DNA from 2 places in the Streptomyces rectiviolaceus genome. Region 1 is predicted to be linked to the other one. Evidence: riboswitches for the same ligand, from Rfam matches in the RefSeq annotation. Region 1 holds a riboswitch; the other holds the start of a gene.

Region 1 (4,203 bases):
TGGCGAAGGGCTCGATCACATCCGCGGCGGCGGGCACGGCCGCGGCGCCGAGCGCCCCGGCCGCGAGGCCTGCCGTGGCCATGGCCACGCCACCGATGCGTCGCGCGCTTCCCATTACCTGTCTGACCCACATAAGTGGGAAATGTAGACAAAACGCCCGGCCTTGGGTGGTTACGCCACGCGGCGGGCCGCGTACTCCGCGATGTCGGCCATCGGCGGCCGCTCCTCCGTGTCCACCGCATGGGTGCGCGGCTCGAACCCTTGCTCGCCCCGTTCGAACTGCGTGAGCTCGGGGCGTACGAGATGGCCGCGCGCGAGCCGCAGCTGCGCCGTCCGGTAGATCGCCGCGGCCATCCGGCCAAGGGCCTGCCCGTCCTGGTGCCGGTGCTTGCGCACACCGACGTCCACCTGCGCGAGCGCGTCCAGGCCCACGGTGTGCAGCGCGTCGACGAGCAGGCCCAGCTCCACTCCGTAGCCGACGGGGAACGGCAGCCGCTCCAGGAGGGACCTGCGCGCCGCGTACTCGCCGCCCAACGGCTGGACGAATCCGGCCAGTTGGGGCCAGTGCATATTGAGCAGCGGGCGCGCCATCAGCTCGGTGACCCGGCCGCCCTGACCTGCGGTCCCGGCCAGCGGGCGGTCGTACATCGCCTTCACGAAGGCCACGTCGGGCTCGGTCAGGAGCGGGCCCACGATCCCGGTGACGAAGTCCGCCGAGAACTCCTTCAGGTCCGCGTCGACGAACGCGACGATGTCACCGCCGGTCACCAGGAGCGAGCGCCACAGGACCTCGCCCTTGCCGGGCACCGCCGGGATGCGCGGCAGGATCTCGTCCCGGTGCACGACCCGGGCGCCTGCCTCCCGCGCCACCTCGGCCGTGCGGTCCTTCGAGCCGGAGTCGATCACCACGAGCTCGTCGACGAGCGAGGCCTTCTCGACCAGCTCACGGCGGATCTCGGCGACGATCTCGCCGACCGTCTCCTCCTCGTCGAGCGCGGGCAGGACGACACTCACCGAGGCCCCGGACGCTCGTTTGGCGGCGACGAGTGCGCTGAGCGGACGGTCGGCAACGGACCAGGAACGCCTGGTCAGCCAGCGCTCGGCCTCTTCCAGCACGGGTGGCTCCTCCTGTGTGTGGCCTACATGTGATCCATCTCGCGGTTCGGACGACTATCTCAAGGGTCCAGGCCGTCGGTTACAGTCTTGAACAACGCGGATGACCATCGCATGTCGGGGGTCATCGCGTAACAAATGCCCGGGGCCCATGAATCCCCGGCGCCATACCGCTCATCCAGAGGGGCAGAGGGATACGGCCCGTTGAAGCCCCGGCAACCATCCCGCCGACCGCGCACGCGAGGTCTCGGTGGGGAAGGTGCCAATTCCGTCTCGTGACGAGATGCGTCACGGGGAAGATGAGGAGAAAGGGCCTCGCCTCCATGGCTGCGCAGACTGTCGAAACGAACGACACCACCCCCTCCACCTCGGCTGCTGACCGGGGATCCGTGGACCTCGGCCCCGCATCGGGCCTCTCCTGCCGCGAGTGCGGCGAGCTCTACGCCCTTGGCCCGATCTTCGCCTGCGAGGCCTGTTTCGGCCCGCTCGAAGTCGCGTACGACCTGCCGACCGGTGACCCCGAGGCGCTGAGGAAGCAGATCGAGTCCGGCCCCGACAACATCTGGCGCTACGCGCCCCTGCTGCCCGTCCCGGCGGACGTGGCCGAGAAGCCGAACATCAACCCCGGCTGGACCAAGCTCGTCAAGGCCGACAACCTCGCCCGTGAACTCGGCGTCGAGCAGGGCAAGTTGTTCGTCAAGGACGACTCCGGCAACCCCACGCACTCCTTCAAGGACCGCGTCGTGGCGCAGGCCATCGAGGCGGCGCGTGCTTTTGGATTCACGACGTTGTCGTGCTCCTCCACCGGCAACCTCGCGGGCGCCGTCGGTGCCGCAGCCGCCCGCGCCGGCTTCCGCTCCTGCGTGTTCATCCCGCACGACCTGGAGCAGGGCAAGGTCGTCATGGCCGCGGTCTACGGCGGCGAGCTCGTCGGCATCGAGGGCAACTACGACGACGTGAACCGCTTCTGCTCCGAGCTCATCGGCGACCCGCTCGGCGAGGGCTGGGGCTTCGTGAACGTGAACCTGCGGCCGTACTACGGCGAGGGTTCCAAGACCCTCGCGTACGAGATCTGCGAGCAGCTGGGGTGGGTCCTTCCCGACCAGCTGGTCATCCCGATCGCATCGGGCTCGCAGCTCACGAAGATCGACAAGGGCCTGAAGGAGCTCATCAAGCTGGGTCTCGTCGAGGACAAGCCTTACAAGATCTTCGGCGCGCAGGCCGAGGGCTGCTCCCCGGTGTCGACCGCCTTCAAGGCGGGCCACGACGTCGTGCGCCCCCAGAAGCCGGACACCATCGCCAAGTCGCTCGCCATCGGCAACCCCGCCGACGGGCCGTACGTCCTGGACATCGCGCGCCGCACGGGCGGTGCGGTGGAGGACGTGAACGACGAGCAGGTCGTGGACGCGATCAAGCTGCTCGCCCGGAGTGAGGGGATCTTCGCGGAGACCGCCGGTGGTGTGACGGTCGGCGTCACCAAGAAGCTGATCGAGGCGGGGCTCATTGATCCCTCCCTCACCACGGTCGTGTTGAACACGGGTGACGGTCTCAAGACCCTGGACGCTGTTGCCGAGACGTCTCAGGCGACCGCGACCATTCGCCCCAGCCTGGATGCGTTCCGCGCCGCTGGGCTTGCAGGCTGAGCTTGCTCGTTTACCTGCGGACCGTTGTGGCTGGTCGCGCAGTTCCCCGCGCCCCTGAAGGGGCCCCACGCACCCCGAGGTGAATTCATGAGCGTCAACGTCCGCATTCCCACCATTCTTCGCACCTACACCGGCGGTCAGTCCGAGGTTGCCGCCGAGGGGGCGACCCTCTCCGAGGTCATCGCCGACCTGGAGGCCAAGCACGCCGGTATCGCGGCCCGTGTCCTGGACGACCAGGGCAAGCTGCGGCGCTTCGTGAACGTGTACGTGAACGACGACGACGTCCGCTTCGAGCAGGGTCTTGAGACCGCGACGCCGGACGGTGCCGGGGTGTCGATCATTCCCGCCGTCGCCGGTGGTTGATCCTTTAAAGAAACACCCTGCGTAATCATGATTGCCCCCTCCGCGAGAGAAGCGGAGGGGGCAATTCCATGTGGTTGAGCGCGGTACAGTTGGGAAGCGAGCTTCCCCGTTTGTGCCGAGCGCATATACGAAGTCGCCCTGAGGGCGACAAGAAGTAGCCAAAGTGCACTGCCCATTTGCCCCTCCCGTGGCATTTGTCTGGCCCGACTTGCCCTGAACTCCGGCGAATTCTCCGCATATTACCGATCAGGCGTGCCCAGAATTCTCGTCCGATTGACCTGTTGCAGAGGGCAGTTGGACAGATACATTCAGCCGCGGTCGACGCGTTCCGGCGCACGCCTCCACAACCCATTGGGGGGGTGAGGTCTGACCCGGGTCCGCGAAGTGCGGGTCCGTGCAAGGGCCAGTAATAGGGGAGTTAGGCATGGCTCAGGGCACCGTCAAGTGGTTCAACGCGGAGAAGGGGTACGGCTTCATCGCGGTCGACGGTGGTGCGGATGTTTTCGTCCACTACAGCGCGATTCAGATGGACGGCTACCGCACCCTTGAAGAAGGTCAGCGAGTGGAGTTCGAGATCTCGCAGGGCCAGAAGGGTCCGCAGGCGGACATGGTCAAGCTCGCCGTCTGATCTCGGCGCGATCGGCCAGCGACTTAGCGAGTGACGAGGGGCCCGTATCCCGACAGGGGTACGGGCCCCTCGTATGTCCGGCCGCATCCCGCCCCGTCCCGCCGCCCCGTCCCGCCGCATCGTCCCGTCGTGCGGGCCTGGGCGCGCGCCCCCTCGTGCGTCTGGGATCCGTGAGAGGCGCTTGCACTCGTAGGGGTCGAGTGCTAATCATTGGGCTTAGCACTCTCCCAGTGAGAGTGACAGAACTTGGATCGGGTCGGTGAGGCCCGCAGGCCGGGTGGGGCAAGGAACCACACGGTTTGCAGGCCGTCCGTCGCGGGCACTGGCGCGATCCGGAGCATGCCACCCCTGTCCGGGAGGACCACTTCACATGGCCAAGATCATCGCGTTCGACGAGGAGGCACGGCGCGGCCTCGAGCGCGGCATGAACCAGCTCGCCGACGCCGTCAAGGTGAC
Region 2 (4,203 bases), on a different contig from region 1:
GTCGGCCGCTCCCTTCGGGGACAAGGGCGCGCTGGTCAAGCACGTCCAGGCCACCGCGGATTCCTGGGTGGCCGCAGGACGGCTGAGCGCGCCGGACGGCAAGAAGGTGGTGAGCACGGCGAAGGAGGCGTCCTACGTGCGGTGAACGGGGCCCGGGCGAGGGTGGTTGGCGTGGAAGGCCGGGTGCTCGTGCAGGCGGCGGACGTAGGTACGTACGTGGGGGTAGCGGTGGGTGGCCTCGGCTTCGTCCGGGGTGAGGCGTTCGTCCGGGGTGAGGTGGACGAGTGTTGCCCACAAGTCGACGTCCGCCGCGGTGAGTTGGCCGCCCACGAGGTAGGGGTGGGAGGCCAGACGGCGGTCGATCTGGTCCAGCGTCGAAGGGGTGAGTGGGGTGAGTGGGGTGAGCGGGGTTGCGAGGAGTTCGTGCCAGGTGTCGATTCGTGCGGCCAGGGCCGGTGGGCGCAGGAGGGTGAGCGGGCCACGGCCGTGCGCGGAGAAGCGACAGGCGAGGTCGCGCAGGATGTCGGGGGTGTGGTTGCTGACGACGTGCCCGCTCCATCGGTCGCACAGGGCGGGAACGGTCAGCGGGCCGTCGAAGTGGTGCTCGGTGGCCTCGTAGTGGCCGTGCAGCGAGTCGAGTGCCGCCATGGCGGTGGTGTCCGGTGTCAGGAGTGTGGTCGTGACCGCGTCCCTGAGCCCGAGCAGGTCGAGAGTGATCGAGACGCGCAAGGAGCGGGGACACCCTGCCGAGAGGTACAGGTGATAGCGGTGGGGGGCTGGATAGAAGCCGCCCGCCAGGTCGGCGCCGATGCGGCTGCGGATCGGCGACGGACGGGCGCCGAGTGGACTGGGCATGGCTCTCCAGACAGGTGAGGGGGCGCCGACCGCGCGCACGGCGTCGGTGGCACAGCGGGGGAGAGGGGGGAGAGGGGGATCCGGGGCCACGGAGGGCCGCATGAGGAAGAGAGCCGAAGCGATGACGCCTCGTCTCCGTGGACGTCTCTTCTGCGGGACGACGTCAGGCGGCTGGAGCCGAGGCGCTGCACACGCGCAGCAGGTCGATGTGCAGACGCCGTGTCAGGAGGCGGGGGCGGGGCCGTCCCGCGGGCAGGGGACGCCGTGGGGTGCTTTTCCTCTCACCGACCGCCCTGGACATGTCCACCAGCCCTGCCGTCGAGGCCCGTTGCGTCCGGAGCCGCGCTTGCCCACCATCGTGACCGTCACCGGAAGTCTGGATCCGGGCACCAGGCGCCGTCAAGAAGGCGTGGAACTCCCGGCGTGGAAGCGGAACAGAAGGCGCGGCCCCGCGGTTGTCCCTGACGGAGGCGGACGACGAGGCACCTACGGCGATGTGAGCACGCCCATGATCCACAGGCATTGCGCACCGCCACGGACCTCACGTAACGTCCCGAGCAGGTTACGAGCGTCAGCGTCAAGCCCTGGCTTGCTGACCGGCAACCCTCCCACGCGGCGGGGTGCTCCAGGTGAGGACCAGGCGGTGCCCGACCAGGGTTCCGCAAGCGCGAGACCGGCGAGACTGGCGAGGCCCCAGGCCCGCCGGCCGGAAGGGCGGAGGTGACGGACGTGGCACTTGTGCCGCCCGCGTTGCCCGCCCCTCGCGTCATGGTGATCGCTCCGAGCCGCCAGGTGCATCTGTACTCCCGGCCGCACATCGACCTGCAGCGTGTCGCCGGCGCGCTCTGTCGTTCCTGACCCGTCACCCCGCCGCCGCACCCTCGGAGCCGAGGGGCCGGTGTTCTCGTACGGTCGATCAGGAAGGCACTCCTCCGTGTCGTCATCACCTTCACCTTCATCCGCGCTGCCCTCTTCCGCTCCTTCCTCCGCGCTGCACCTCGCCGTCGCGCTCGACGGGGCGGGCTGGCACCCGGCCGCGTGGCGCGAACCGGCGTCCCGCCCCCGGGAGTTGCTCACCGCCCAGTACTGGGCCGATCAGATCACCGAGGCCGAACGCGGCCTGCTCGACTTCGTGACGATCGAGGACGCCCTCGGGCTGCAGTCCTCGCACTTCACCGAACCCGACGGGCGCACCGATCAGGTCCGCGGACGGCTCGACGCCGTCCTCATCGCCGCCCGCGTCGCCCCGCTGACCAGCCACATCGGACTGGTGCCGACGGTGGTGGCCACGCACACGGAGCCCTTCCACATATCCAAGGCGATCGCCACGCTCGACTACGTGAGCACGGGCCGCGCGGGCGTACGGGTCCAGGTGTCGGCACGCCGCAACGAGGCCGCGCACTTCGGACGCCGCACCTTCCCCGCCTTCGGCATCGAGGACCTCGACGACCCCGCCGTCAGGGAGTTGACCGTCGACCTCTTCGACGAGGCGGCCGACCACGTCGAAGCCGTGCGCCGGCTCTGGGACAGCTGGGAGGACGACGCGGAGATCAGGGACGTCGCCACCGGCCGCTTCATCGACCGCGACAAGCTGCACTACATCGACTTCGAGGGCAAGCACTTCAGCGTCAAGGGGCCCTCGATCACGCCACGGCCGCCACAGGGCAGGCCCCTGGTCAGCGCGCTCGCCCACGAGGCAGCGAATGACGCGCCGTTCCGGCTTCTCGGCCGCTCCGCCGACATCGGATACGTCACCCCGCGCGACGCCGGGCACGCACGCGTCGTCGTCACGGCGGTCCGTGCCGAACAGGACGCGGCAGGGCGGACCGGCGAACCCCTGCATCTCTTCGGTGACCTGGTCGTGTTCCTCGACGACGACCCGGCCGCCGCCACGGCCCGCAGGGAGCGTCTGGACGCCCTCGCCGGTCACCCGTACACCAGCGACGCGCGAGTCTTCACGGGTACACCGGCGCAACTGGCCGAACTTCTCCTGGAGTTGGGACAGGCCGGTCTTACCGGGTTCCGGCTGCGTCCCGCCGTCATCGGCCACGACCTCCCGGCGATCACCCGCGGCCTGGTGCCCGAACTGCAGCGCCGCGGCGCCTTCCGGCACGCCTACGAAGCCGACACCCTGCGCGGCCTGCTGGGCCTCGCCCGCCCCGCAAGCCGCTACGCCGCCACCGCCTGAGCCGGACCGGAAGGGACCCCTCATGAGCAAGTCACCGGACAAGCCGCTCAAGCAGATCCACCTCGCGGCGCATTTCCCCGGCGTCAACAACACCACCGTATGGAGCGACCCGGAGGCCGGAAGCCATATCGAGTTCAGCTCCTTCGCGCACTTCGCGCGGACCGCGGAGCGCGCCAAGTTCGACTTCCTGTTCCTCGCCGAGGGGCTGCGGCTGCGTGAACAGGGCGGGAAGATCTACGACTTGGACGTCGTCGGGCGGCCCGACACCTTCGCCGTCCTGACCGCGCTCGCCGCCGTCACCGAACACCTCGGCCTGACCGGCACCATCAACTCCACCTTCAACGAGCCCTACGAAGTGGCCCGTCAGTTCGCCAGCCTCGACCACCTCTCGGGCGGACGCGCCGCGTGGAACGTCGTGACCTCCTGGGACGCCTTCACCGGCGAGAACTTCCGCCGTGGCGGATTCCTGCCGCAGGAGGAGCGCTACTCCAGGGCGAAGGAATTCCTGAGTACGGCCAATGAGCTGTTCGACTCCTGGCGCGGTGACGAGATCGTCGCGGACCAGGAGAGCGGCACCTTCCTGCGCGACGCCCAGGCGGGCGCCTTCGTCCACCAGGGTCAACACTTCGACATCCAGGGGCAGTTCAACGTCCCGCGCAGTCCGCAGGGCCGCCCGGTCATCTTCCAGGCCGGTGATTCGGAGGAAGGGCGCGAGTTCGCGGCGGCCGGCGCGGACGCGATCTTCAGCCGGTACAGCACGCTCAAGGAAGGTCAGGCGTTCTACACGGACGTCAAGGGCCGCCTCGCCCGCCACGGCCGCACCCACGACCAGCTCCTCATCCTGCCCGCCGCGACCTTCGTCCTCGGGGACACGGACGCGGAGGCGGAGGAACTCTCCCGGGAGGTGCGGCGCAAGCAGGTCAGCGGCGCCACAGCGATCAAGCACCTGGAGTTCGTCTGGAACCGCGACCTCTCCGCGTACGACCCGGAAGGCCCGCTGCCCGACATCGACCCTGACGTCGGCGAGCACACCATCGCCCGCGGCCGGGCCCAGGTGCGGATGTACCGCGACCCGCTGGCCACCGCCCGGGAGTGGCGCGAGCTCGCGGCGGCCAACAAGTGGTCGATCCGCGACCTCGTCATCGAGACCGGCAACCGCC

What was found. Region 1 has a riboswitch for S-adenosylmethionine ahead of thrC (threonine synthase). Riboswitches for the same ligand answer to the same signal wherever they lie in the genome.
Region 2: another riboswitch for S-adenosylmethionine. It lies ahead of ABD378_RS06170 (putative leader peptide); the one in region 1 lies ahead of thrC (threonine synthase).

Annotation. Positions count from the first base shown of each region.
Region 1 is NZ_BAAAUG010000038.1:110,873-115,075, reverse strand. It holds gene ABD378_RS13060 (LAETG motif-containing sortase-dependent surface protein) at 1-82, opposite strand, end outside; gene ABD378_RS13055 (glucosyl-3-phosphoglycerate synthase) at 172-1,116, opposite strand; SAM riboswitch class I at 1,285-1,419, shown strand; gene thrC (threonine synthase) at 1,437-2,756, shown strand; gene ABD378_RS13045 (MoaD/ThiS family protein) at 2,844-3,119, shown strand; gene ABD378_RS13040 (cold-shock protein) at 3,544-3,747, shown strand; gene groL (chaperonin GroEL) at 4,118-4,203, shown strand, end outside.
Region 2 is NZ_BAAAUG010000022.1:94,453-98,655, forward strand. It holds gene ABD378_RS06160 (beta-L-arabinofuranosidase domain-containing protein) at 1-145, shown strand, start outside; gene ABD378_RS06165 (glutathione S-transferase C-terminal domain-containing protein) at 133-855, opposite strand; SAM riboswitch class IV at 1,416-1,529, shown strand; gene ABD378_RS06170 (putative leader peptide) at 1,624-1,713, shown strand; gene ABD378_RS06175 (LLM class flavin-dependent oxidoreductase) at 1,790-3,043, shown strand; gene ABD378_RS06180 (NtaA/DmoA family FMN-dependent monooxygenase) at 3,066-4,203, shown strand, end outside.